DNA from 2 places in the Streptomyces sp. NPDC056452 genome. Region 1 is predicted to be linked to the other one. Evidence: riboswitches for the same ligand, from Rfam matches in the RefSeq annotation. Region 1 holds a riboswitch; the other holds the start of a gene.
The links. A riboswitch is a leader RNA that binds a small molecule or an ion and turns the genes downstream of it on or off. The one in region 1 is predicted to bind glycine.

Region 1 (14,197 bases):
ATGGATGCCTTCTACGCCTCTGCCGAGCAGGCGGCGAAACCCAGCCTGCGCGGCAAACCGGTGGTGGTGGGCGGGCTGGGGATGCGCGGGGTGGTGGCCACAGCGTCGTACGAGGCCCGGCGCTTCGGTGTGCATTCGGCGATGCCCATGGGGCAGGCGAGACGACTGGCACCCAATGCCGCCTATCTGGTGCCGCGCTTCGCCCTCTACCGGACGGTGAGCGACCAGGTGATGGAGCTCCTCGGGCGGCTGTCGCCGCTCGTCGAGCCGCTCAGCCTGGACGAGGCGTTCGTCGACCTGGAAGCCGGTGGGGTCGCCGACGACGCGGCATCGGCCCGTGCGATCGGCGAGCAGCTGCGCACGGTTATCAGAGGTGTCACCGGACTCAGCGGTTCGGTCGGTCTGGCCGGTTCGAAGATGCTGGCCAAGATCGCCTCGGAGGAGGCGAAGCCGGACGGTCTCCTGCTCATCGAGCCGGGTACGGAGCGCGAACTGCTCGCACCCATGTCCGTGCGGATCCTGCCGGGCGTCGGGCCCGCCACCGGGGACCATCTGCGGCGTGCGGGGATGACGGTGGTCCAGGACCTGGCCGACGCGGGGGAGGCCGAGCTCGTCCGCCTGCTGGGCAAGGCGCACGGCGTCGCGCTGTACCGCATGGCACTCGGGCACGACGACCGCCCCGTCGTCGCGGAACGGGACGCGAAATCGGTATCGGTCGAGGACACCTTCGACGTGGACCTGCACGACCGGGTCCGGGTCAGGACCGAGGTGGAGGGGCTGGCCGGGCGGTGCGTGGAGCGCCTGCGGGGCGCGGGGAGGTCGGGGCGGACCGTCGTGCTCAAGGTGCGCCGGTACGACTTCTCCACGCTCACCCGCTCCGAGACCCTGCGCGGCCCCACCGACGACCCCACGGTCGTCAGGGAGGCCGCGGCGCGGTTGCTGGAGGCCGTTGACACCACCGGGGGCGTACGGCTCCTCGGAGTGGGCGTCACCGGCCTGGCGGACTTCACCCAGGAGGATCTCTTCGCACAGGCCGCCGACGCACGGCAGGCGCTGTCGGACGAGTCGGAGGACGGGGCGGACGGTGCCCCCGACGAGCCGGTCACGGAGGAGGAGGCGGCCGAGGAGCAGGCCGACCGGCTCGCAGGCCGGAGGTGGCCCGCAGGCCATGACGTACGGCACGACGTCCACGGCCACGGCTGGGTGCAGGGCAGCGGTGTCGGCCGTGTCACGGTCCGGTTCGAGGAACCGGGGGAGCGGCCGGGCCGGGTGCGCACGTTCCGCGTCGACGATCCGCAGCTCCAGCCGGCCGACCCGCTTCCCCTGGTGAGGGACCCCGTGGACTACTCCTCGTGGCCGGCCAGCCTGCCGAAGTCCCTGTCCGGCCCCGTACCGCCCGGCGAGGCGGAGTCCAGCCCGTAATGACGGTAGAGCTGCAGCTCCTGCTCGGGGGAGAGATGACGGCCGACACCGAAATCGGGGGCGTCCTTGATCAGGGCGCGGTCGAAGGGGATCACCAGGGTGCCGTCGACGAATTCGCTCGGTTCCAGCGGGACGAAGGCGTCCCGGGTGAACAGCCCGGTGCGCACGGCCGCCCACTCGGGTACACCGGTGGCGTCGTCGAGATAGACCTCGTCCACCGTTCCGATCTTGGAGCCTTGGCGGTCGTAGGCCTTGCGGCCGATCAGGCTGCGCGGATCGATGTCGGTCTGCACGGTGCCTCCCACTGGTCGCACTGCGGTCAGGGTGGTCGCAACTGCTCCACAGGCACTACGAAAGGCCAGATCCGGGCCTTCGGCCACTCGAGACGGCCGGCGCCGACCCGCTGGTAGGCTGGAACACGGCTGCTGACCCTGTGCGGGAGAGTCCTCCGGAGAAATCCGGAGGCGCCGAAGGAGCAACTCCTCCCCGGAATCTCTCAGGCCCCCGTACCGCACGGACGAGGTCACTCTGGAAAGCAGGACGGGATCCGTACGGCACGTGCCGTCGCGGGCCCCATCCTCACCGACGGTGAAAGCCGGTATGCCTCAGGGCGTGCCGGTGAAGCTCTCAGGTCGAGATGACAGATGGGGAGGCCGTTCGGGCAGCCACGCCGTGGTGCCCCTCGCAGGTCGTGAGACCAGGAGGCCTCCATCATGACCCCCCGTCGCACTCCGCTCTCCCAGCTGGAGCAGGGCATTCCCTTCGAGCAGCGCCACATCGGGCCCGATGCCGAGGCCCAGGCCAAGATGCTCGCCCAGGTCGGATACGGCTCCCTCGACGAGCTCACCGCCGCTGCCGTGCCGGACGTGATCAAGAGCGCCGAGGCGCTGGACCTTCCGGCTGCCCGTACCGAGGCCGAGGTCCTGGCCGAGCTGCGACGCCTCGCCGACCGCAACCAGGTGCTCGCACCGATGATCGGGCTCGGCTACTACGGCACGTTCACCCCGCCGGTGATCCTGCGCAACGTCATGGAGAACCCCGCCTGGTACACGGCGTACACGCCCTACCAGCCGGAGATCTCCCAGGGGCGGCTCGAGGCCCTGCTGAACTTCCAGACGATGGTGGCCGACCTGACCGGTCTGCCCACCTCCGGTGCCTCCCTCCTCGACGAGGGCACGGCTGCTGCCGAGGCCATGGCGCTCGCACGGCGCGTCGGCAAGGTCAGGAACGGCGTCTTCCTGGTCGACGCCGACACCCTGCCGCAGACCGTCGCCGTGATCCGGACCCGCGCCGAGCCGACCGGCGTCGAGGTGGTCGTCGCCGACCTCACCGACGGAATTCCGGCCGATGTCGCCGAGCGCGGCGTCTTCGGTGTCCTGCTGCAGTACCCGGGTGCCTCCGGAGCGGTCCGTGACATCAAGCCCGTCATCGACCGTGCCCACGAGCTCGGTGCGATCGTCACCGTCGCAGCCGATCTGCTGGCCCTGACGCTGCTCACCTCGCCCGGCGAGCTGGGCGCGGACGTGGCCGTCGGCACCACGCAGCGCTTCGGCGTCCCGATGGGCTTCGGCGGACCGCACGCAGGCTTCATGGCTGTCCGAGAGAAGTTCGCGCGCAGCCTGCCCGGCCGTCTCGTGGGCGTCTCCGTCGACGCCGACGGCAACAAGGCGTACCGCCTCGCCCTCCAGACCCGCGAGCAGCACATCCGCCGGGAGAAGGCCACCAGCAACATCTGTACCGCGCAGGTACTGCTCGCCGTCATGGCGGGGATGTACGCCGTCTACCACGGCCCCGACGGTCTGCGCACGATCGCGTGGCGCACCCACAGGTACGCCACGATCCTGGCCGACGGCCTGCGCGCCGCCGGTATCGACGTGGTGCACGGCGCCTACTTCGACACGCTCACCGTGAGCGTCCCCGGCGGTGCTGCCGGCGTGGTCGCCGATGCCCGCGAGCGCGGAGTGAACCTGCGGCTCGTCGACGCCGACCACGTCTCCATCGCCTGCGACGAGACCACCACCCGTGCGCAGATCGCGGCTGTCTGGGCCGCCTTCGGAGCCGGCGGCGACGTCGAGGCCCTCGATGCCGCCGCGGACGACGCGCTGCCCGGGAACCTGCTTCGTACCGACACAGTCCTCGCCCACCCGGTCTTCCACCAGCACCGTTCCGAGACGGCGATGCTGCGCTACCTGCGCAAGCTCGCCGACCGCGACTACGCGCTGGACCGCGGCATGATCCCGCTCGGCTCCTGCACCATGAAGCTGAACGCCACCGCCGAGATGGAGTCGATCACCTGGCCCGAATTCGGTGCGCTGCACCCGTTCGCGCCGGCCGAGCAGGCACAGGGCTTCCTCACCCTCATCCGCGAGCTCGAGGAGCGCCTCGCCGAGGTCACCGGCTACGACGCCGTCTCCATCCAGCCCAACGCCGGCTCCCAGGGCGAGTTCGCCGGCCTCCTGGCCGTGCGCGCCTACCACCGGGCCAACGGCGACGAGGGGCGTACGGTCTGCCTCATCCCGTCCTCCGCGCACGGCACCAACGCCGCGAGCGCCGTGATGGCGGGCATGAAGGTCGTCGTCGTGAAGACCGCCGACGACGGCGAGGTCGACATCGACGACCTCCGCGCCAAGATCGAGAAGCACCGTGACGAACTCGCGGTCCTCATGATCACCTACCCGTCCACCCACGGTGTCTTCGAGGAGCACGTCGCCGCGATCTGCGGCGAGGTGCACGACGCGGGCGGTCAGGTGTACGTCGACGGCGCCAACCTCAACGCGCTGGTGGGCCTCGCCAAGCCGGGCAAGTTCGGCGGCGACGTCTCGCACCTGAACCTGCACAAGACCTTCTGCATCCCGCACGGCGGCGGCGGCCCGGGCGTCGGCCCGGTCGGTGTCCGTGCGCACCTGGCGCCGTACCTTCCCAACCACCCGCTGCAGCCCGCCGCGGGCCCCGAGACCGGCGTCGGCCCGATCTCGGCAGCCCCGTGGGGCTCGGCCGGAATTCTGCCCATCTCCTGGGCGTACGTGCGCCTGATGGGCGGCGAGGGACTGAAGCGTGCGACGCAGGTCGCCGTACTCGCGGCCAACTACATCGCCAAGCGTCTGGAACCGCACTTCCCGATCCTGTACAACGGCCCGGCCGGTCTGGTCGCGCACGAGTGCATCGTGGACCTGCGCCCGATCTCCAAGGCGACCGGCGTCAGCATCGACGACGTCGCCAAGCGGCTGATCGACTACGGCTTCCACTCGCCGACGATGTCGTTCCCGGTGGCCGGGACGCTGATGATCGAGCCCACCGAGAGCGAGGACCTCGCGGAGCTCGACAGGTTCTGCGACACGATGATCGCCATTCGCGGTGAGATCGAGAAGGTCGCATCCGGTGCATGGAGCGCGGAGGACAACCCGCTGAGCAACGCCCCGCACACGGCGGCTGCGCTCGGTGGCGAGTGGACGCACGCCTACAGCCGCGAAGAGGCTGTCTTCCCGGCCGGCGTCACGCCTTCGGACAAGTACTGGCCGCCGGTGCGCCGGATCGACGGCGCCTTCGGCGACCGCAATCTGGTCTGCTCCTGCCCGCCGCTGGACGAGTACGACCAGTAGGAACGCGGACACCTTCGGGGCCGGTGCGGAGACTTCTCCGGGCCGGCCCCCGTGTTTCTCCGGCCGCGGTCAGGCGGCCTTCATCACCTGGCCGGTCTTCAGCGGCCGGTGCGGGGCGATGATCTGCCCGTCCGGGAGCAGCTCACCGGTGTCCTCGAAGAGCAGGACGCCGTTGCACAGCAGGCTCCAGCCCTGTTCCGGGTGGTGGGCCGTCAGGCGCGCGGCTTCCCGGTCGTTGGAGTCGGCGGTCGGGCAGGGTGGCTGGTGCTGGCACATGGATGGGTTCTTTCGCTGCGTTGAGTCGAGTGTCCTGCGGCTTGACGATGTGTTCATGGCCGCCCCCGTATCAGTCGGTCCGGTCCCAGTGTTGCCCTACGGGCGTCTTTCCGCAGGGATTTCGCAGCAGCTGCTCTTCTCCTCTCATGACGCATCACCCGGCCGGACGGTTCAACGCAACTGCACTGTCCCTTCGGGTGGTTCGGGGTGGCCTGAAGGGGCTAGTCCGGACGGGTACGGATGCGCCCCCGCCGTGGTGCACGGCGGGGGCGCATGGCGTTCGAGGATCAGGCAGGGGACCCGAGGAGACCGGGCAGGCCGGGAAGCGGAGCCGGGGTGACACGCATCGTCATGACCGGAAGCAGATCGGAGACGCGGTGCGGTCGGTGGGCCGTGATTCCGGGAGGCGCGGGCGCGAGGGGCACCAGCACATCCGTCGGGGCGAGCGTGCCTCCCCCGGCATCTGCTTCGGTGTCTGCGTGCAGCCACAGGGTGAGCATGTAGAGCTCCGGCACGGACAGCAGGCGCGGCTGGTAGTGCGCTGCCGCCGAATCCGCCTGCCGTACGGCGAGTTCGGTCGAGACGATGTACGGCCCCTCGAAGAAGTGGGAGAAGGTCCAGCCGTCGGCGGTGAGCATGGTGTCCGCGGCGGCCACGGCGCGCTCGCCGCTGCGGATCAGGAAGCGCCAGCCGGCCAGGCGGGTGCGGGGCGTGGAGTCGTCCGGGACGATCCGGTCGAGTACGTGGACCGGAAGGGGCAGTTCGGGGCTCAGCGATCCCTGGACGGACCGGAGAGCGGGCGTGTGGGCCTCGCGGACTGCGGTGGGAGAACCGAGTGCCGCGAGAACGCTGCGCAGTGCGGGCGCTGGGGCCGGAGAAACATGCAGCGGCATAGTGGGTCGCCTCTCACTTGGAGACACGGTGATGCGTGGGCGGGTGTGCAGACGGCGCTGTCGGCGTGCGGGGCCAGAGGAAGGCCGGTGACGGGCGGACGGGCCGGTGCGTCAACTCTCTGCCTCGTTCGCAGAGTTTATACGACAAGTGTTCACACGGTGTTTCGTCTAGCTGTCCCACATATTGCACGCAAGGTGGGATCGAGCCTTTGAAATGCGGAGTTCGTGTTGGTTCGGCAGGCCCCGGACGCCCCCTGCCAGGTTTTCTTCCGACACAGCGGTAGGCTGAAACCCATCGGTGTTTCTACCACGCATCCAGCAGCGACTGTGCAATGGCCGCATGCCGAAGGAATGTGCCCCCGGCTTCTGTCGCCAGACTAGCGGGTACCCGTGGACATCGGGGCGTTATAGATCACCCCGTCTGGGCATTATCGATCGTGATGCGAGCGGCCTGGGCCGCGGGCCGCCCACTCGAGGAGGGACCCTTCGATGGGCGAGAAGGTCGTGGCGGGCGCCTTTGACCTGTCCGATCGGCAGGCGTACCGGAAAAAGCTCTCCCAGTGCCTGGAGGGGCTGGAGAGGCTCCTGTCGGAGGAGAGGTTCGATCGTCCCAGAAATCTCATGGGTCTGGAGATCGAACTCAATCTGGCGGGCTCCGACGGTATGCCGAGGATGCGGAATGCGGAGGTGCTCCAGCGGATCGCCAGCCGGGATTTCCAGACCGAACTCGGGATGTTCAACCTGGAAGTAAATATCCTTCCGCACCGGCTGAGCGGACGGGTTTTCGATCAGCTCGCCGAGGAGCTCCGTACCGGACTTGCATATGCCCACAGGAAGGCCGCCGAGGTCGATGCCGGGATCATGATGATCGGAATCCTGCCGACTCTCGGCCGCCACGACGTGGTCTCGGCCAATCTGTCGGACGTGGACCGCTACACGCTTCTCAACGATCAAATGGCCGCGGCGCGCGGCGAGGATTTCGCCCTCGATATCGAGGGCGTCGAACGCCTGGTCGCCACCTCCGCCTCCATTGCGCCCGAGTCGGCGTGCACCTCGGTCCAGCTCCACCTGCAGGTGACGCCGGCCCGTTTCGCGGACGTGTGGAACGCCGCCCAGGCCATCGCGTCCGTCCAGATCGCACTCGGGGCGAACGCCCCCTTCCTGTTCGGCAAGGAGCTCTGGCGGGAGTCGAGGCCACCACTGTTCCTGCAGGCCACAGACGTGCGGCCACCCGAGCTGACGAATCAGGGCGTCCGTCCGAGGACCTGGTTCGGGGAGCGCTGGATCAGCTCCGCCCACGAACTCTTCGAGGAGAATCTGCGCTACTTCCCGCCGCTGCTGCCGATCTGCGACGACGAGGAACCCCTGCGTGTGCTCGACGAGGGCGGCGTTCCCACGCTGGCCGAGCTCGTACTGCACAACGGCACGGTCTACCGATGGAACCGGCCGGTATACGGCCTCGCCGACGGCATCCCCCACCTCAGGGTGGAGAACAGGGTCCTGCCCGCCGGCCCGACGGTCACCGATGTGATCGCCAACGCCGCCTTCTACTACGGCCTGGTGCGCGCGCTGGCCGACGAGTCCCGGCCGGTGTGGACACGGCTGCCCTTCGAGGCGGCCGCCGAGAACTTCGACGCCGCCTGCCGCCACGGAATCGACGCGGAGCTGCTCTGGCCCCGCCCGGGCCGCTCGGGCGGTGTCGCGAAGGTGCCCGCGGTCCAGCTGGTGCGGGACGAACTGCTGCCCCTCGCCGCCGCGGGGCTCGACGCCTGGAACATCGAACCCGCGGACCGCGACCGCTATCTCGGCGTCATCGAGGAGCGCTGCAGGCTCCGGGTGAACGGGGCCTCCTGGCAGGTCGACACGTACCACCGGGCGCTGGAGGCAGGCCTCGAACGCGAGGCCGCGCTGGCTGCCACCACCCGGCGCTACGGGGAGCTGATGCAGGCGGGCGAGCCGGTGCACACCTGGCCGGTCGGCTTCCCCGCCCCCTGAGGGGAGACTGCGGAACTCCGGCCGGGCGGGGGCTGCCGGGCACCGGGGGAGGCTCTTCCCGGGCGCCCGGCGCGCCCGGTGGAGGCTACTCCTGGGCTCCGCGACCGCTCTGCCCGGCCGTCATGATGGCCTGCAGGATGACCCTCTGGATCTCGGCGGGGTCGCTGACCTCGTAGCCACCTCCGCCGGTGACCTCGGCGATCTCCGTCACCTCCGCGCGGTCGGCGTCCGGGCCCACCGCGATCGCGATGATCGGAACCGGCCTCTCCGGGTCCGAGACCTTTTCCAGCTGGTCGATCAGGGCGCTCCTGGAGATGCCGAAGTCGTCCTGGTTCGAACCGTCGGTGAGGAGCACCAGGGCATTGAACTTGCCCTTCACGTACGTCGCCTGCGCCTCCTTGTACGAGGCCAGCGTGGTGTCGTAGAGACCTGTCGCGCCGTTCGGAACGGGCTCCAGCGCCTTGAAGGCCGCCGAGAGCTTCTCCCGGTGCGTCCCGCCGCCCTTCGCAGGGTCGCCGAGCCTCCGGGTGGGCATCACCTGGCGGTAGTCCTTGTCCCCGTCGAGGGTCGTCGCGAACACCCACAGACCGATCTCGTCGTCGGGCGTGAACTGTCCCAGCGCCTGGATCAACGAGGCCTTGGTGACGTCCATCCGTGACCGGTCGCGCCCCGGCACCGTACCGGCCATGGAGCCGGAGGCGTCGACGACCGTGGTCAGCCGGGCGCTCTGCACCGTGATCGTCCACAGGCCGAGGGTCTCCTGGAGCACGTCCGCGGAGGGAGGAACGGCGGCAGGGGTGGCGAACGGCTGAGGAGTTCTGCCGCCCGCGGACTCGACCATCGCAGGCTCGGTGGTGCCGTCAGTGGTGCGGAAGCCGTTCTTCTCCAGGACGGTGTGGGCTCCGTCGTCGTCGAGCAGCCTCATGAACCGGAGGGCGGCTCTGCTCTCGTCGCCGGTCAGCTCGGCGCTGTTGACCAGGGCGTACGGATAGTTGAGGAGCGGGGTGCCGTCCGCGGGGTAGAAGAGGTCGAGCCTGCCGGTACTCGGAGAGCTCGCGTTGTGGGTGAACGCCGCCTGCTCGGAGACCAGAACCGCCTGATTGTGCTCCGGATTCCCGCCCTCGATTCCTGAGAAGTCCTGCGCCAGTGTCTCGAGCACCTGCGCATCGCCGGCGGACATCCGCTGCGCCAGGGCCTTGGCCGTGGCGGCGACCTCGGTGTCATGGTCCCCGCCCTGCCCGCCGGGCGATGCTCCGATGCTGCTGAGAGCGAGCAGGCCGGTGGCGCTGCGTGTGGGATCGGCAACTCCCAGACGGACCTTGTCCGATCCCGTGGCCGAAGCAGCCAACTCGGCCCAGGAGTAGGTCTTCTCGGGCCAGCCCAGTGCCTTGGACGCGGACGGCACCATGCCGACGGTCACGGGGGAGGTGGCCACGGAGTCGCCCGGGGCGACCGGAATGCCGTTGCCCGTGCCCTTCGCGCGGTCCAGCCAGAGGTCGGAGTCCGGCAGCCAGACCTGGTAGCCGGGATCCCCCGATCCTGTGGCGAGCGCGTTGGCGACTTCGTAGGAATCGCGGGCGACGACGGTGACATGGAGGCACTGGCCGTCGGATCGTGCCGGTTCCTTGCTCGCCCTGGCCGCGACGGTCCGGACGGCAGGCGCGATGTCCGGGGAGGCGACCACGGTCAGGTCCACCGCCGAGTCCTTGCAGGAGTCCGAGAACGACAGCAGGCCGCCTTCTGCCGCGACCGCTGTTCCTGCTGCCACAGCGAGCACGAGCACCGTGGCGATGGCGACGGAGCGACGGTGGCGCGGGGGAAGGGTGTCCCGGTGACCCTGCGCCCGGTGGCCGTCGGGCAAGCTATGACGTTCCATGTCGATGGTGCCTCCTTGAGGATGAACAAGGAAAAAGGGGGACCGCACCATCGGCAATGGCGATTGTCCCCCGGCCTGTCACGCATGATCTTCGTACCTGCATTCGAGACCTTAGCGGGACAGTGGGCGGCATGAGATGCGATTGCAGAACTGAAGGCAGGTGTACTGGTGGAGGCGGGGCGCGTGGCTGAATTCACTCCTCAAGAGGCCGTATCGCGGCGGATCCTGCGGTCGGAGACGGTGCTGGTGCTGGCCCTCTCGCTGGGGGCCAGCGGGGTGTCTGCCCTGATCAGTTTTGTTGGATCGTTGACGAAACCGGGGGGTTTGAAGGATCAGGCAGCGACGCTGAACGGTTCGTACGCCCCCGGGCGGCCGTGGCTGGATCTTGCCTGGCAATTGTTCGGAATCGCAACGGCTCTGGTGCCCGTCGTACTGGTGGCCCACTTCCTGACCCGCGAGGGCGCCGGTCTGCGCGTCCTCGGTTTCGACCGGACCAGGCCCTGGTTCGACCTCGGGCGCGGCACCTTGGTCGCGGCGGGGATCGGCAGTGCGGGGCTGGCGTTCTACCTGGTGGCCCGGGCAGGCGGATTCAACCTGACGGTGGTGCCCGAGTCACTGCCCGACGTGTGGTGGAAGTTCCCCGTCCTGATTCTCTCCGCGATCCAGAACTCCGTTCTGGAGGAAGTCATCGTCGTCGGCTATCTGCTGCGCAGGCTGGGGCAGTTGGGCTGGACGCCGATGGCCGCCCTGATGGCGAGCTCCGTACTGCGCGGCTCGTACCACCTGTACCAGGGGATCGGCGGCTTCATCGGGAACATGGTCATGGGCGTCGTCTTCGTGCTGCTGTACCGGCGCTGGGGCCGCGTCGGTCCGCTGGTGGTCGCGCATGCCCTTCTCGACATCGGGGCGTTCGTGGGATACGCGCTGCTCGCCGGGAAGGTGGGCTGGCTGCCGACGCCGTGAAAAGACGACGGGGCCGGGGTGCACGAGTCGTGCACCCCGGCCGGCGTCAGAGTGAGGCCAGCAGTTCCCCGTCGATGACGGTGACGGCACTGCCGGTCAGCAGGGTGCGGTCTCCGCGCAGTGAGGTGCGGACCAGGCCGGAGCGGGCGGAGGCCTGCAGGCCGGTGAGGTCCTCGCGCCCGAGGCGTGCCGACCAGAACGGGGCCAGGGCGGTGTGGGCGCTGCCGGTCACCGGATCCTCGTCGATGCCGACACCGGGGAAGAAGCCGCGCGACACGAAGTCGTAGCCGCGCGAAGGGTCCGCGGCCGCGGCCGTGGCGATGATGCCGCGCCGGGAGTGGGCGACCAGTCCGGCGAAGTCCGGCGACAGCTTGCGGACGGCGGTCTCGTCGGCGAGCTCGATCAGCAGGTCGCCGACGTGCGGTCCCGTGTCGTGGACGGAGACGGGATCGGCGCCCAGAGCCTTCGCCAGGCCGGGCGGGGCGGTGACGGGCGTCAGCGGAGCCGTCGGGAAGTCCAGCGTGAGAGTGCCGTCCGGGTGGGAGGTGGCGCGCAGGACTCCGCAGCGGGTCGAGAAACGTACCGTCCCGCTCGCCGTTCCCGTGGTGTGCAGGACGTGCGCGGTGGCGAGTGTGGCGTGCCCGCACATGTCGACCTCGGTGGCCGGGGTGAACCAGCGCAGCGCCCAGTCGGCGTCGCCGCCGGGCGGCAGGGGGTGGGCGAACGCCGTCTCGGAGAGGTTGACCTCGGCGGCGATCTGCTGGAGCCGGCCGGGATCGGGGAAGGGGCCGGGTTCCAGGATCAGGACCCCGGCGGGGTTGCCGGCGAAGGGGCGGTCGGTGAACGCGTCGACGATGCGGATCCTCATGACGGTGACGGTAGGCGGGCCGGTACGCACGGTCCAAGGCCAATTGCCGGTTGGCGGCCCTGCTTTGTCCGGTCCGGTTCTGCGCCGTCCAGCTGGGGATCAACGAACCGACCGATGTTGTCCTGCGCCATCAGACCTTGAGCGTGGGACACCGAAGTTCGGCCGGCTGCCCTCGATGTGGTCCGCCCCGCCGCTGTCCGGTGTCAGTGGCCGGCGGCAGCCTGCGCGCATGAATGCTTCCCACGAAGCCGGTCGTGTGCGGGTGGCTTGGGTGTAGATCGTTCGTCAGGGTGGTTCGTGGGCTGTTCCGGCTCGTGGTGGCCGGTGCGGTTCTTACGCTGGACCGGTCCTGCCGGCGGGCCGGATCGTCGTGATCGTCCTGGCCGTGCTGCGCCATGACCAGCGCGCCGTCGACCTGGCCGGCGGTAACGGCATCGCGGCCACGACGATCCGCCGCTGGACCGAAGAGGTTGTCGCCCTGCCGGCGGCCGGGGCACGGCGCCCCGGCCGCCCACGGTCAGCACGAGCACCCACGAACCCGCCACACCGGCAGCCGCACCAGCGAGAACCAAGATGGTGGATCTTCATTGAAGATCCGACCGGACCTCGGTCAGTCGATGCCTTCGACGATGCGGAAGTCGCGCTCGACGCCGTCGGAGAGAGCGACCAGCGCCTCCTGGTAGGCCGCACTATCGTGCGCCGCGACGGCCTGCTCGAAGCTGTCGAACTCGATCAGGACGGTGCGCTCGGCGATTCCGGCGTCATGCGCCACGACCCGGCTGCCACGGGCGAGGATCCGACCGCCCCCGGCCTCGACGGCCGGACCGGCCAGCTTGTTGTAGGCAGCCAGTTTCTCAGGGTCTGAAATGGTGCGGTACGCGCTGACCCAGTAGCCCTTGGGCATGGAACCTCCAGTGTCGGGATGAGTGCATCTGACTTACGGGTTGGTCTCGGACGAGCGTCGGCGGGCGAGAGCGAGGCTTGTCAGCGTCGCGATCGCCATGGCGCCGATGCCGACCAGCGCCGCGGTGGTGTAGGCGCTGTCGTCGGGGAAGAGGTGGCCGGGGCCGGTGCCCGCGGCGAGGATCAGGCCGCCGATGGCGCTGCCCAGGGAGTACCCGACGCTGCGGACGACGTAGTTGAAGCTCATGGCGCTCGACGTCTCGCTCGTGGGGGTGACGGCCAGGATGACGCCGGGCATCGCGGCCGAGAAGCCGCCGACGCCGAAGCCGAGCACGCCCATCGCCGCGAACAGTTCGGCCAGGTCCGACCGGGCCGCCGCGAACAGGGCGAACCCGCCGCCGACCACGACGGCGCTGCCGGCCAGGAGCAGGGGGTCGGCGATCCGCGTCCGGACCCGCGGCGTGAGCTTGCCGGCGACGAACCCCAGCACCGAGAACGGGATGAGGACCAGCCCGGCGACGAAGGTCGTCAGCCCGAATCCGTAGCCGGCGCCGTGCGGCGTCTGCGCGTACCGGGTGATGAGCGTGAGCAGGAGGTACATGCCGATCCCGCCGACGAACATGGCGAGGTTCGCCCCGGCGACCGCCGGGTGCCGCACCGCCCGCACATCGACCAGGGGCGTCGTGCTGCGCAGCTCGATGACGGCCCAGACGCAGAGCAGCACCACCGCGACGACGGCGAGGCCCGCCGCCACGGCGGAGTGCCGGCTCCACAGATTCCGTTCGCCGGCGAGGAACAGCACCAGGAGCAGCGCAGCGGCCAGGACGACCGCGCCTGCCACGTTCACGTGGGCGGAGCGGCCTTCGGGGGCTTCGGGCATGGAGCGCCACGCGGTCAGGAGTGCGGCGGCGGTGACGACCAGGCCGAGGCCGTAGGCGGCCCGTACCCCGCCGAGCTCGGCGAGCAGTGCGGCCAGCGGGTAGCCGACGCCGGCCCCGATGATCGAGACCACCGAGATCAGGGCGATCACGGCCGCGCTGCGCTCCTCGGGGAGGTGGTCCCGGGCCACGCCCATCATCAGCGCCGTCAGCCCGAGCCCGACGCCCTGGGCCGCCCTGCCGGCCAGCAGCCACGCGAACGGCAGCGGCAGCACGGTGAGCGCGCTGCCCGCGACGACGACCGCCAGCGTGGCGAGGATCGTGGCCCGCCGGTGCGGGCCGGCTCCGAGCCGGCCCAGGACCGGCGTGGCGACGGCGCCGCTGAGCAGCGCGACGGTCAGCGTCCACTGCGCGCTGCCGAGCGAGACGTGGAACGAGGTCGCCACGCTGGTGATGAGCGGCGTCCCGAGGCTGGCGACCGCCGCCACGACCAGAGCGATGAACGTCAGGGCGGGGACCAGCAG
Region 2 (14,197 bases), on a different contig from region 1:
TACGAGTGTTCACTGACTTCACAGTCTAGACCCCCGACCCCTTCCAAGACTCGGAGAACGGTTGTTTACTGAATGGCATGAGTCACACCGTCGGCATCCGCCAGGCCCAGAAGCTGAAGACACGTCAGGCACTGCTGGACGCCGCCCTGCGGCTGCTGGAGCACCAGAGCCTGAGCAGCCTGGGTTTGCGTGAGGTGACGCGGGCCGTGGGCGTCGCCCCGACCGCCTTCTACCGCCACTTCGACGACACGGCGGCACTGGGCGTCGCCCTCGTCGAGGAGACCCTGGGCAGCCTGCACGGCATGATCGGCGCGATCCTCGCCGAGACGGGCGACAGCGAGGAGCGGCTGGACCGCAGCGTCGAGCTGATTGCCCGTCATGTGGCCGAACAGCCGGCCCACTTCCGCTTCATCGCCCGCGAACAGCACGGCGGCGTGGGCCCCGTCCGCGAGGCCATAACCTGCCAGCTGCGCCGCTTCGCCGAGGAGGTGGCGGCGGCCCTCGGTACGGAGCCGGAGTCGGCGGGCTGGGACCGGGAGGACCTCCTGATGCTGGGCGGGCTGTACGTCGACCACATGGTGCTCACCGCCTCGGCGCTCCTGGACGCGGGCCCCGAGGACGAGCGGGCGGTCGTCCGCCAGGCGCGACGCCGACTGCGCCTGGTCACGCTGGGCCGGGCCCACTGGCTGGACAGCCCCTAGGGTCGTCGCCATGAGCGAATGGACTCTCGACCGGACCTTCACCAGCTCCTCGGGCGAGGTGCGCTGGGCCGTGCTCGGCCCGGAGCAGGCTCCGCCGGTCGTCCTGGTGCACGGCACGCCCTTCTCCTCGTACGTCTGGCGCGGTGTCGCCCGTGCGCTGGCCCAGGACCACCGCGTGCACGTGTGGGACCTGCCCGGCTACGGCGCCTCCGCCCAGTTCGAGGACCAGGACGTGTCCCTGCGCGCCCAGGCCTGGGTCTTCACCGAGCTGCTCGCCCACTGGGGCCTGGCCGACCCCGCCGTGGCGGCGCACGACTTCGGCGGCTGCGTCGCCCTGCGCGCGCACCTCCTGCACGGCGCCCGCTACCGGCGCCTCGCGCTCGTCGACCCGGTGGCGCTGGCCCCGTGGGGCTCGCCCGCGTACCGGCTGCTGGGTGGTCACGCCGAGGTCTTCGGCGAGCTGCCGGCCGCCCTGCACCGGGCCCTGGTGACGGAGTACGTGAGTTCCGCCAGCCATCCGGGGCTGCATCCCCAGGTGCTCGAACGGCTCGTCGCCCCGTGGTGCACCGAGACCGGGCAGCCCGCCTTCTACCGGCAGATCGCCCAGAACGACCAGCGGTTCACGGACGACATCCAGCACCGGTACGACGAGCTGGAGCTGCCCGTACTGATCTGCTGGGGCACCGAGGACACCTGGATCCCCGTCGCCCGGGGGCATGAACTGGCCGCGCTGATTCCGGGCGCCGGACTTCGGCTGGTCACCGGGGCCGGGCACCTCGTCCAGGAGGACGCGCCGGCGGAGCTGACCGCAGCCCTCGCCGGCTTCCTGCGCACACACCCCTGACCGCTGCCGCGCCCTCGCGCGGGCGCCTGAGGGCCGGCGCTCCGGCCCTCAGCCGCTCAGACGCGCGGTGCGCGGGCCAGCTGGCGGGACTGGGCCACCAGACGGTCGGCGCTGTCCCAGACCTCCGCGTCCTCCTCCAGGAAGCCGCCCGCGAGGTTGCGGGTGGTGATGGAGACGCGCAGCGGCCCGGGGGCCGGGCGGCAGCGGATGTGGGTGGTGAGCTCGATCGTGGGCGTCCAGCCCTTCAGGCCCAGCTCGAACGAGGTCGGCGGCAGCGCGTCGACGGTGAGCAGCAGCGAGAGCGGGTCCGCGTCGCGGCCGTCCGCGAGTCCGAACCAGCCCCGCATCTCGCCCTTGCCGGACGGTGCGCCGATGGCCCAGCCGATCGTCGCCGGGTCGAGCTTGATGTCGAGCCGCTCGGTGATGGCGGAGCTGCCGGGGATCGCCGCCGGGCCGTCGGCCGGGCCCAGGCAGTGCTCCCGCGGCGGGATGGCGGGCAGTTCGGCGGACGTGAGGACGTCGCCGGTCAGGCCGTCCAGGTCGCCGTAGGTGGCGAGTACGCGGATGCGTTCGATCTCGCTGCCGTCCTCCGCGTACTGGAAGAGCGAGGCCTCTCCGGTGGAGAGCGTGCGGCCGGTGCGGACCACCTGGGTGCGGATGACGGCGGGGCCCGGGACGGAGGCCGTGAGGTAGTGCGCGGAGACCGAGAACGGGTCGGAGTGCGGGAGAGCCTCTCCGAGCGCCCGGCCGAGCATGGCCAGCAGATAGCCGCCGTTGACCGCGTGGATGATCGTCCATCCCGCGGAGAGCTCGGCGTCGTAGACGCCCTCTTCACGGAGTGTGACGGCGGTGTCGCGGTCGAACTCGCTGTCACCGATGGTTGCCTGCGCTGTGCGCGGCGCCTGCGCTGCTGCCTGTGCCATGCGATGCACGGTACACCGATTGCGTTACTGAGCGGTAGCTTTGTATGACGATTACATGACCGCCGGGGTCTCCTCCGCGGTCGCCGAGCGCCGGTTGTAGGCGCGCGGGGCCCGCCAGTGGAAGCGCATCGCCAGCAGCCTCAGGACGAACGCGGTGATGACCGCGGTACCGCTGGTGACGGCGTTGAGGGCGTCGAAGCGGATGCAGAGCACCACCATGACCGCGCCGACGATCGCGGGCACCGCGTACAGGTCGCGGTCCCAGCGCAGCAGGGACGGCACCTCGTTGGCGAGTACGTCGCGCAGCACACCGCCTCCGACGGCGGTGGCCAGCCCGAGGGCGGCCGAGGCGGTGAGTCCGAGGCCGTAGTCGTAGGCCTTGACCGTGCCGGCGACGCAGAAGAGGCCGAGGCCCGCCGCGTCGAAGACGTTGACGCCGACCTGGATCCGCTCGACGTGCGGGTGGAGGAAGAACACGAGGCCGGCAGCGAGCAGCGGGGTCAGGAAGTAGCCGAGATCCGTGAAGGCCGCGGGCGGGATCGCCCCGATCATCACATCGCGGAAAATCCCTCCGCCCAGCGCTGTCACCTCGGCGAGCACCGCGATGCCGAAGACATCGAAGTTCTTGCGTACGGCGAGCAGGGCGCCCGAGATCGCGAAGACGAAGATCCCGACGAGGTCGAGCGCATGCTGGACGGAGGGAGTGAAGAGTTCGTTGAGCACCGGACAGTTCTACAACGTCCGGTGCCCACGATGTCGCGCGGAGGCCGTCAGGCGGGGCCGGCCTTCCCTTCGGCACCGGCCTCGGCCACGGGTGCGGCCGCGTCTGCCGGCTCGTCCGGGGCGTCGGCGGTGTCTGCCGCCTCGACCTCGGCATCGGCGGTGTCGGCTGCCTCGGCCTCGGGCGCGGATGCCTCCCCGGACACCTTCTCCGGTTCGGCGTCGGCTTCGGCTTCGGCAGACTTCTCGGCCACCGGCGCCACGGCGACCGACTCGGCGGGGGCCTTCTGCGCGGGCACCTTCACAGCGGGCACCTTGTCGGCGACCCCCTCCTCGGTGAGTGTTCCCACGACCGCCTCGATACCCGTGGCCCGGGTCAGCCCGATCGTCCCGTCCTCGATCTCGGCCGCGAAGTGGCAGGCCACCTTGTGCCCGTCACCGAGGTCCGTCAGGACCGGACGCTCGAGCGCGCACTTGTCCTGCACCCACGGGCAGCGGGTGTGGAACCGGCAGCCCGCCGGCGGGTTGGCCGGCGAGGGCAGGTCGCCCTGGAGCAGGATCCGCTCCCGCCGGTCCTCGACCTCGGGGTCGGGCACCGGCACGGCGGACATGAGCGCCCGGGTGTACGGGTGCTTCGGCCCGGCGTACAGCGCGTCGCTCGGCGCCTCCTCCACCAGGGAGCCCAGGTACATGACCCCGATGACGTCGGAGATGTGCCGGACGACGGCGAGGTCGTGGGCGATGACGAGGTAGGTGAGCCCCAGCGACTGCTGCAGCTCCTCCAGCAGGTTGATGACCTGCGCCTGGATCGACACGTCGAGCGCCGAGACCGGCTCGTCGCAGATGATCACGTCCGGCTCGAGCACCAGGGCGCGGGCGATACCGATGCGCTGGCGCTGGCCGCCGGAGAACTCGTGCGGGTAGCGGGAGAGCGAGTTCGCGGGCAGTCCGACCTTGGCGAGGATCGCCTTGATCTTCTCCCGGCGGTCCGCCCGGTCGGTGCCGATCCCGTGGGCCGCCATGCCCTCGGACAGGATCGACTCGATGTTCTGCCGCGGGTTGAGGCTGCCGAGCGGGTCCTGGAAGACCATCTGGAGCCTGCGGCGGTACCGGCGCATCTCCTCGTCCGGCAGCTTGGCCAGGTCGGTGCCGTCGAAGACGACCTCACCGGAGGTGATGTCCACGAGCCGCAGCACGGCCCGGCCCAGGGTCGTCTTGCCGCAGCCCGACTCGCCCACGAGCCCGTACGTCTGTCCGGCCTCGACGCTCAGCGAGATGCCGTCCACGGCGTACACGTGTCCGACCGTACGGTCGAAGAAGACACCCTTCTTGACGGGGAAGTGGACCTTCACATCGTCGAGTTCGAGCAGGCTCATGCCGAAACCTCCGCCTTGGGCAGGACCGGGTTGACACAGCGCACCTGGTGTCCGGCCGTGCGTGGTTCGGTCAGTTCGGGAGTGCCCGTGAGGCACTCCATCGTGTAGAAATCGCAGCGGGGCGCGAAGGCGCAGCCGTCGGCCCAGGCGATCTTGTCGTTGATCGATCCGCGGATCGGGTGGAGCGGCTCCCCGCGCGGTGCGTCCAGACGCGGGATGGACCCGAGCAGCCCGTGGGCGTACGGGTGCGTGGGTGCGGCGAACAGCTCACGCCGGTCCGCGGACTCCACCGCCCGTCCCGCGTACAGGACGTTGACCTGGTCGCAGATGCCGGCGACGACCCCGAGGTCGTGGGTGATCATCAGCAGGGCGGTGCCCTCCTGGTCGACCAGTTCCTTGAGGAGTTCCAGGATCTGGGCCTGGATGGTCACATCGAGCGCGGTGGTCGGCTCGTCGGCGATGAGCAGCCGGGGTGCGCAGGCCACCGCCATGGCGATGAGCGCACGCTGCCGCATACCGCCGGACAGCTGGTGCGGGTACTCCTTCAGGCGCCGGCGCGGGTCCGGGATACCGACCCGGTCCAGCAGGTGGGCGGCCTCCTTGCGGGCGGCCTCCCCCTTCAGGCCGCGGTGCCGCTGGAGGATCTCGGTCACCTGGATGCCGATGGGGATCACCGGGTTCAGCGAGGACAGCGGGTCCTGGAAGATCATCGCGAGCTGACTGCCGCGCATGTCGCGGAGCTTGCGCCGGCTCATGGTCAGCAGGTCCTGGCCGTCGAACTCCACGCGTCCGCCGACCTTCACGCCCTTGTCGGGCAGCAGGCCCATCAGGGCGAGCGAGGTCACGGACTTGCCGCAGCCGGACTCGCCCACCAGGCCGACGACCTCGCCCTGGTCCACGGTGAAGGAGACACCGTCGACCGCGACGGAGTCCTTGCGGCCGCGTCCGCCGAAGGTGACGCTGAGCTGGTCAACATTGAGCAGTGCCATGGGAGATCAGCCTCGCAGCTTCGGGTCGAGGGCTTCGCGCATGGCCTCGCCGAGCAGGGTGAAGCCCAGTGCGGTGATGATGATCCCGACGGCCGGATAGGCGGCCATCATCGGCTCGTTGTCGAAGAACCGCTGCGCCTGGGAGAGCATGACGCCCCATTCCGGGATCGCCGGGTCGGGGTTGCCGAGGCCGAGATAGGACAGGGCCGCGGCTTCGATGATCGCGGTGGCGAGGCTGAGCGTCGCCTGGACGATCACCGGGCTCAGCGAGTTGGGCAGGATCTGCGTGAGGACGATCCGCTTCTTCCGGATGCCGAGCGCCTTGGCCGCCAGTACGTAGTCCGCACCGCCCTGGGCGAGCATCGAGCCGCGCAGCAGACGGGCGAAGACGGGGATCTGGACGACGCCGACGGCGATCATCACGGTGGTCAGGGACTGGCCCATCACGGCGGCGATGGAGACCGCCAGGAGCAGTGACGGCAGCGACAGCATGAGGTCGGTGATACGCATGATCACGGTGTCGATCCGCTGACCGACCTTGCCGCCGAGGGTCGCGGCGGCACCGGACAGCACACCGACGATCGCGCCGATGACCAGGCCGATGAGCATCGAGACCACACCCACGAGCAGGGTCTGGCGTGCACCGACGAGCATGCGGGAGAAGAGGTCGCGGCCGAGGTGGTCGAGGCCGAACCAGTTCTCGCCGCGCATGCCGACGAACTTGCCCTGGTTGGTGAAGACTTCGCCGCGCCAGGTCTGGGCGGTGGGGCTGTAGGGGGCGATCCACGGTCCCACGATCGCGAGCACCACGAACACGCCGATGACGACCGCGCCGATGATGGCCATCTTGCTGCCCCTGAGCCGCCGCAGGGCCTCGCGCCACAGGCTCGCGCCCGAGGTCGACTCGGTCTGCTGGGTCAGTTCGGCGAGCCGGTCGATCTTGTCGGCCCTGTTGGTCAATGTCGTCACGTCAGTGCACCCGCACTCTCGGGTCGATGATGCTGTACGCGAGGTCGACCAGCAGGTTGATGAGGACGTACACCATCGCGATGAAGAGGATGAACCCGACCAGCACCGGGTAGTCGCGGGCGTCGATCGAGGTACGGATGAAGGAGCCGATACCTCCGAAGGAGAAGACCGACTCGGTCAGCACCGCGCCCGACAGCAGGCTTCCGGTCAGCAGGCCCACCGCGGTGACCACGGGGAGCAGCGCGTTGCGCAGCACGTGACGGCCGCGAACGACCCGCTTCTCCAGGCCCTTGGACTCGGCGGTGCGGATGTAGTCCTCGCCGAGGACCTCCAGGACGCTCGCCCGGGTCATGCGCACGATCACGGCGAGCGGAATGGTCGCGAGGGCGATCGCGGGCAGCACCAGGTGCATGATCGCGTCCCAGGTCGCGTCGAGCTCCCCGGTCAGCAGGCCGTCCAGGGTGGCGAATCCCGTGATGTTCGTGGCGTCGAGACCGGTGGAGAGCCGTCCGTAGCTCGGGAAGATGTGCAGCTGGACGGCGAGGATGCCCTTGAGTATCAGCGCGAGGAAGAACACGGGGATGCAGATGCCGATCAGCGACCCGGACACCGAGGCGACGTCGAGCCAGCCACCGCGGTGGCGGGCGGCGAGGTAGCCCATCGGGATGCCGATCAGGACCGCGATGACGATCGCGGCGACGCTGAGCTCCACGGTGGCCGGGAAGCGCAGGACGAACTCGTCCCACACCGGCTGGCCTGTCTGGGTGGACGTGCCGAGATCCAGTTCGAAGATGCGCTTGAGGAAGCGCCAGTACTGGACGTAGACGGGTTCGTCGAGCCCCAGCACCCGGTTGATGCGCGCCACTTCGGCTTCGGTCGCCCGCTCGCCCAGGATCGCTGAGGCGGGTCCGCCGGGCAGCCGGTTCAGCCACAGGAAGAGCAGAACCGACAGGCCGAGCAGGGTGGGTATGAGCTGTAGCAGTCTTCGTACGACGAGTCGCAGCACCCCGCGTGCCCCTTTCTGACGTGTCGAAAAGTGGGCTCGCCCGGCCACCGGGAAGGGGTGGCCGGGCGAGCCCACTGATGTGCGGTTACTTGAAGGAGACCTCGGCGAAGTTCTCCTGCGTCAGCGGGGAGACCTTCGGCGGGTTGACGTTCTTGGCGAAAGCGATCGCGGGCGGCGAGGACGAGATCGGGAGACCCGGCAGGTACTCCATGATGGTCTCGTTGGCCTTCTTGTAGGCCTCGACGCGTCCGGCGGGGTCGACGACCTTCGAAGCGGCGTTCACCGAGTCGAAGACCTTGTCGTCCTTGAAGCCCCACTGCTTGTCGGCGCCGGCGAACCAGGTACCGATGAAGTTGAAGCCGTCGTTGAAGTCACCGGTCCAGCCCAGCATGTGCAGGGCGCAGGAGCCGGCCTCGGTGGCGTCCAGGTAGTCCGGGGCCCACTTCATGGCCTTCGGGACGACCGTGATGCCGGCCTTCTCGAGGTCGGCCTTCATCAGCTCGAACATGTCCTGCGGGGCAGGCATGTAGGGGCGGGTGACCTCGGTCGGGTAGCAGAACTCGAGCGAGAGCTTGCTCTCACCGGCGGCCTTCAGAAGCTGCTTCGACTTGTTCGTGTCGAAGGGGTACTGCTTCACCTTGTCCGAGAAGCCGGCGACCGTGTCGGGCATGAACTGCGTGGCGACCTTGCCGCCCTCGGGCAGCTGGGTCTTGACGATGTTCTCGCGGTCGATGGCGTGCGCGATGGCCTGCCGGACCTCGGGCTTCTTCAGCGCCGGGTTCTTCGACTGGGTCATGCCCACGTAGAAGAGGTTGAAGACGTCACGGGTCGGGACCTCGTAGCCCTCGGACTCCAGCGTCTTGATGTCCGCGGGTGCGACCAGGTCGTAGCCGTCGATGTCACCGGCCTGGAGCGCCTGGCGGCGGCCCTCCTCGGTGTCGATCGTGCGGAAGACCAGGTTCTTCACCTTGGCCTTGGCGCCCCAGTAGTCGTCGAAGCGCGCGAGGCTGACTTCCTTGTTGCTCTTGTTCCACTTGGTGATCTTGTACGGGCCGGTGCCGGCGACCGTGCCGGCCTCCTGGCTGTACTTGGGGTACGTGATCGCGTCGCCCTTGGCGGTCGCGTCCTGCTTCTCGTACTCCTTGAGGGCCTTCGGCGAGTGGATCGCCAGGGCCTGCAGGGAGAAGCCGCCGGGCAGGTTCGCCGAGGGCTCGTTGACCTCGATGACCGCCGTGTTGGCGTCCTTCGCGGTGCAGGACTTGTAGTTCGCCTTCGGCGCCTCGGGGTCCTCGTTCTTCGCGAAGCCGCCCATGATGGACTGCCAGTAGTACGAGACCGCGCTGGACTGGTACGTACCCGCCCAGTTGAACCAGTGGTCGTAGTTCGCGCAGACCGCGGCGGCGTTGAACTCCTCGCCGTCGTGGAACTTCACGTTCTTACGGAGGTTGAACGTCCACACCTTGCCGGCGGGGTCGCTCTCCCACTTCTCGGCGAGTCCGCCGACGAGCTTGGAACCGCCGGGCTCGTGCTCGAGCAGGGCCTCGAAGGCCTGACGCGTGACACGGAAGGTCTCACCGTCGCTGGCCAGCGCCGGGTCCAGGGACCCGGGGTCGCCCGCACCTGCGAAGACGAAGGTGTCCTTCGCTCCGTCCTTGGCATCGTTGTCCCGCTCGCTGGAGCAGCCCGTGGCGATCAGGCCGACGGCGACAGCCGCCGTGATCACCCGAACAGTTCGGGACTTGAATATTCGCATGTGGGTCCACCCCAGGTCAGCAGTGTGTGGAGAGGTATTGATTCGCCCGAACACTACATTCGCGAAGCAGCCCGGAGAACAGTCCGCATAGCGGTGATACCTACCTGAGACCCGGACACTCAACAAACCGACCAGATACGGGACATCCTGCCCGCGCTTGTTAACCGGTTCGACATCGGGGCGGGTTCAGCGAAGGTGCGAGGGCGGGTAGCCGTACCCCGGCGCGGCAGCGGGCGGCGGGCCCGCCGGGGCGTGCGCCTCGCGGTCGTAGAACGGACGGGAGTTGGCACGCAGCCACATGGCGACGGGGTCGTACTCGTCGGACATGGACACCGTCGAGACGGGCAGTCCGTCGGGGACCACTCCGATCGACTGCTGCATCATCGCGCGGACCGCGTCGACGGAGGGCCGGCCCGTGTCGTAGAGATCGAGCCCGATCGCGAGGTACGGGGCGCCCAGCGCGGGCTGCACCCAGGCCCGGCGCAGCGCGCGGACGGCGGGGGTGCGGTGGGCGTTGTGCGACAGAAGGGCGTAGAACTGCGGGATCTCGATGGCGGGTTCGGAGAGCTGCAGCGGGCCCGCGGGCATCCGGTCGAGGCCTGTCGCGATGCGGCGCAGGTCCAGCCAGGGGATGCCGACGCCGCCGCCGGGGGCGTGCGGGTTGAGCCAGATACCCCAGCGGTCGGGGAAGAGGGACCGGGCGATCTCGCGGCCGGTGACCAGCTCGTGGGACCGGTTCCAGCCGCTGGCCGAGAGTTCCTGGGCGGAGGTCACGCAGGGGGCGTAGCCCATGCCGTCGATCTCCATGTTGCCGTACTGGGCATCGGGCGAGCCCGCCGTGCCGTGCCAGAGCAGCATCCAGACCCGGCCGTCGGTCAGGGCCTGCAGCAGCGCCTCGTAGGCGTCGAGGCGCCCGGGGGCCACTTGCCGCAGCATGTGCTCGACCTGCCCGGCCTCCGCGGTGCCTGACGCACTCACCCTGGGTCCCGCCCCTCTTCGTTCCGCTGCCCCGTCGTGCCGCGGTGCTGTTGTCCCGCACCCGGGCACAAAGGGTGCGGCCTCGCCATCAAACCAGCTTATGCGCCGCCCCTGACACCGGCTTGACGCCACGGGCGAAGCGGACTCAGTACCCCTCGCGCCGGTAGAACGGCCGTACCTTCTCCAGCATCCAGTCCCCCACGGGGTCCTGGGCCACGTCGAGCAGGACCAGATTGACCGGCCACGGCAGCTGGACCCGGCCCAGCGCACGGCCCAGCGCATCCATCGGGGCGCTCTGTCCGGCGCCGTCCCAGGTGGCGAACTCGACACCGACGAAGAGGACGGGGTCGCCGCCCTCGATGCTGGCCAGCGCCCTGCGTGCGGTGCTCACGACACCGATGTCCTGGAATTCGCCGGCCACCGCGGCGAGGAAGTCGACGGGGTCCTCCTTCCAGTCCGGCTCGTAGAGCCGGACCCGCCCGCCGGAGGGCCCGTCCAGCGCGGTGCGCCCGGCCCGGCAGAGCTCGGCGACGGCCGGCGGCGGCAGCGGCACACCGACCGCCCCGCCGGGATTGACGGCGATGCCCAGCTGCGGGGGCAGCCCGCGGGCGAATTCACGGGCGGGCGCGACGGTGAACGAGAAATGCGCGCCGACGCAGTGCAGGAACTGGGCCTCGGAGCTGAACACCGGTACGTACGCGGCGCCGTCGATGTCGACCGTCGGCAGGTCGAGGTCGGGGCTGTCGGGCCCGCCACCGTTCGGCAGGGGCACCCAGACGCGGCTGCGGCCGAGCACCTCGACCAGGCGGCCGCCGGCTCCGGGCACGCCGAGGGAAGCGCTGAGCACTTCCTCGAGCTCGTTGGCCGGCCATCCGTACTGCGGATGGACGGGGGCCTGGGCCGGAATGTCCACGGTGTCTGTGTCCCTTTCTCGCCATGCTGTGCGGCAGAAACCTTAGTCCGAGCCGCGCCCGGACGGCAGTGACACGGGAAACAGTGCAGGCCGGGCCGCCGGACCGTCCAGATTCCGGACGGCCGGACGGAGCTCACCGGTCTATGCGTTTGCGAACGAAATCCGTTCGATCGCCGTGGCGGCCTCCCGGTCGAGCAGCACCGCGGACGCGCAACCGGGCGGCAGCAGTCCGCTCTCCGTGTCGCGCAGCAGGCGTCCGACCGCACCGCGGTGCCGGGCGAAGGCGTATCCGGAGACACCCCGTCCGCGCTCCCGCTGGCCCGCCCTGGCCACATGAGGGGTGACGTCGAGCAGCACGAGGTGCAGTGTGCGCCCCCGGCGCCCGGCCTCGCGGGCCAACCAGCGCCGCACCCAGGCCTGGGTTCCGCAGTCGTGCACGACGACGGATCCGCCGGAGCGCAGCGCCCGCCACAGCCCGAGGTAGTGCGCGGCGCGGACCAGCGGCCGGTAGAGGGCGTAGGGGAGTAAGGCGGGCAGGGAGCCCGCCCAGCGGTCCCTGGTGTCCTGGGAGTCGATGGCGTGCTCCTGCACCGCGCGCCGGATCAGCGTCGACTTCCCGCTGCCGGGCAGTCCGGAGACCACCACCACATCGCCCGCCACGAAGTCCAGGCTCCGCGCGCCGAGTCCCTTCCTGCCCCGCAGATCCCGCACCACCGGAGCGTGCGTACCCAGGAGCTCCCGAGTGCGGGCACCCTGCTGCGCGGGCATCGCACCGCGTGCTGCCCCTGCGGTCGTCGCGTACGGCTGCAACGTCATCGCCCTCCCCCTGCCGAGTCACCCACACCTGACCTGCCCAAGAAGTGTAAAGAAAAGGTAATGCGGCACAACTGGTTCCGGTCGCACGTGTCGGCACCCGAACGGCCCCGGGTGCCTGCGCGGATCCGGTCGCCCCACTCTGGCGCAATGCGTGCGATGATGACCCCGCCAACTGCATACCGGCCGTTTGAATCCGCGCGGGAGAGTCCCGGTCACTGTGTGCGCCGGGCGCCGAAGGAGCAAGTTCCTCCCTTGAATCTCTCAGGCCCCGTACCGCGTGGATGAGGCAGATCTGAAAAGCGGGCCGCTCGCGCGGCTCCACCCAAGGTGCAAGCCGACCCCCGTAGGGGCTGACCCTTTCAGGGGCTCTCGGCGAACCTCTCAGGTTCCGATGACAGATGGGGAGGGAACGTCCTCTGTCGTCATGCCCTGGAGCCATGCCCATGAGCACTGCCCCCGCCTCCCGTCTCACCGCCCTCGATGCGCTGCATCGATCCCTGGGCGCGACCATGACCGATTTCGCCGGCTGGGACATGCCCCTGCGGTACGCCAGTGAGCGCGACGAGCACAACGCCGTTCGCACCCGGGCCGGGCTCTTCGACCTGTCGCACATGGGCGAGATCACCGTCACCGGACCGCAGGCCGCGGCCTTCCTGAACTTCGCGCTCGTGGGCAACATCGCCACCGTCGGCGTGGGCCGGGCCCGCTACACGATGATCGTCGCCGAGGACGGCGGGATCCTGGACGACCTGATCGTCTACCGCTTGGGCGAGAGCGAGTACATGGTCGTCGCCAACGCGGGCAACGCACAGCTCGTGCTCGACACGCTCGCCGGGCGCGCCGGGGACTTCGACACCGAGGTGCGCGACGACCGCGACGCCTACGCGCTGCTCGCCGTCCAGGGCCCCGAGTCCCCCGCCATCCTGAAGTCGGTCACGGACGCGGACCTGGACGGGCTGAAGTACTACGCGGGCCTGCCCGGCACCGTCGCCGGTGTCCCCGCACTCATCGCCCGTACCGGCTACACCGGCGAGGACGGCTTCGAGCTCTTCGTCGCCCCCGAGCACGCCGAGCAGCTGTGGAAGGCACTCACCGAGGCGGGCGCCCCGCACGGCCTGATCCCGTGCGGCCTCTCCTGCCGCGACACGCTGCGCCTGGAGGCGGGCATGCCGCTGTACGGGCACGAGCTGACCACCGCGCTGACCCCGTTCGACGCGGGGCTGGGCCGGGTCGTAAAGTTCGAGAAGGAGGGCGACTTCGTCGGCCGCGAGGCGCTGCTGGCCGCCGCCGAGCGTGCCGAGACCGCCCCGCCCCGCAAGCTCGTCGGCCTGGTGGCCGAGGGCCGCCGGGTGCCGCGCGCCGGCTTCCCCGTTGTCGCCGTGGGCGAGTCCGGCGGCAAGGTCATCGGCGAGGTCACGTCCGGCGCGCCGTCGCCGACGCTGGGCAAGCCGATCGCCATGGCGTACGTGGACGCGGCGCACGCCGCGCCCGGCACCGAGGGCGTCGGCGTAGACATCCGGGGTACCCACGAGGCGTACGAGGTCGTCGCACTGCCCTTCTACAAGCGTCAGAAGTGACAACGGGGCGTCCCGCACGTGACGTAGTCCCGTCTCACACCGTAAGACCACCGTTCATCAGCACTCCCCCGCGTACAGGAGAATTCAGGTCATGAGCAACCCCCAGCAGCTGCGGTACAGCAAGGAGCACGAGTGGCTGTCGGCCCTCGAGGACGGTGTGGCCACGGTCGGTATCACCGAGTTCGCGGCCAACGCCCTCGGCGACGTCGTCTACGCCCAGCTCCCGGAGGTCGGTGACACGGTGACCGCGGGCGAGACCTGCGGTGAGCTCGAGTCGACCAAGTCGGTCAGCGACCTGTACTCGCCGGTGACCGGCGAGGTCACCGATGCCAACCAGGACGTCGTGGACGACCCGGCGCTGGTGAACTCCGCCCCCTTCGAGGGCGGCTGGCTGTTCAAGGTACGCGTCGCGGAGGAGCCGAAGGACCTGCTCTCCGCCGACGAGTACTCCGAGTTCTCCGGCAACTGAGACCCAAGGGACCCCCTGATGTCGCTTCTCAACTCCTCCCTCCACGAGCTGGACCCGGACGTCGCCGCCGCTGTCGACGCCGAGCTCCACCGCCAGCAGTCCACCCTCGAGATGATCGCTTCGGAGAACTTCGCTCCGGTCGCGGTCATGGAGGCGCAGGGCT

Region 2: another riboswitch for glycine. It lies ahead of gcvT (glycine cleavage system aminomethyltransferase GcvT); the one in region 1 lies ahead of gcvP (aminomethyl-transferring glycine dehydrogenase).

What each region holds. Positions count from the first base shown of each region.
Region 1 is NZ_JBHTRI010000003.1:294,498-308,694, reverse strand. It holds gene ACFQ6X_RS05225 (DNA polymerase IV) at 1-1,422, shown strand, start outside; gene ACFQ6X_RS05220 (PRC-barrel domain-containing protein) at 1,344-1,715, opposite strand; glycine riboswitch at 1,849-1,944, shown strand; gene gcvP (aminomethyl-transferring glycine dehydrogenase) at 2,136-5,021, shown strand; gene ACFQ6X_RS05210 (DUF5999 family protein) at 5,091-5,297, opposite strand; gene ACFQ6X_RS05205 (hypothetical protein) at 5,585-6,190, opposite strand; gene ACFQ6X_RS05200 (glutamate--cysteine ligase) at 6,680-8,185, shown strand; gene ACFQ6X_RS05195 (substrate-binding and VWA domain-containing protein) at 8,271-10,061, opposite strand; gene ACFQ6X_RS05190 (CPBP family intramembrane glutamic endopeptidase) at 10,245-11,024, shown strand; gene ACFQ6X_RS05185 (PhzF family phenazine biosynthesis protein) at 11,071-11,892, opposite strand; gene ACFQ6X_RS05180 (DUF1330 domain-containing protein) at 12,503-12,796, opposite strand; gene ACFQ6X_RS05175 (MFS transporter) at 12,830-14,197, opposite strand, start outside.
Region 2 is NZ_JBHTRI010000005.1:53,375-67,571, reverse strand. It holds gene ACFQ6X_RS06785 (TetR family transcriptional regulator) at 78-701, shown strand; gene ACFQ6X_RS06780 (alpha/beta fold hydrolase) at 712-1,545, shown strand; gene ACFQ6X_RS06775 (thioesterase family protein) at 1,602-2,468, opposite strand; gene ACFQ6X_RS06770 (trimeric intracellular cation channel family protein) at 2,520-3,191, opposite strand; gene ACFQ6X_RS06765 (ABC transporter ATP-binding protein) at 3,239-4,564, opposite strand; gene ACFQ6X_RS06760 (ABC transporter ATP-binding protein) at 4,561-5,553, opposite strand; gene ACFQ6X_RS06755 (ABC transporter permease) at 5,560-6,522, opposite strand; gene ACFQ6X_RS06750 (ABC transporter permease) at 6,524-7,528, opposite strand; gene ACFQ6X_RS06745 (ABC transporter substrate-binding protein) at 7,614-9,281, opposite strand; gene ACFQ6X_RS06740 (enhanced serine sensitivity protein SseB C-terminal domain-containing protein) at 9,468-10,259, opposite strand; gene ACFQ6X_RS06735 (enhanced serine sensitivity protein SseB) at 10,405-11,172, opposite strand; gene ACFQ6X_RS06730 (AAA family ATPase) at 11,314-11,988, opposite strand; glycine riboswitch at 12,177-12,274, shown strand; gene gcvT (glycine cleavage system aminomethyltransferase GcvT) at 12,432-13,565, shown strand; gene gcvH (glycine cleavage system protein GcvH) at 13,657-14,034, shown strand; gene glyA (serine hydroxymethyltransferase) at 14,053-14,197, shown strand, end outside.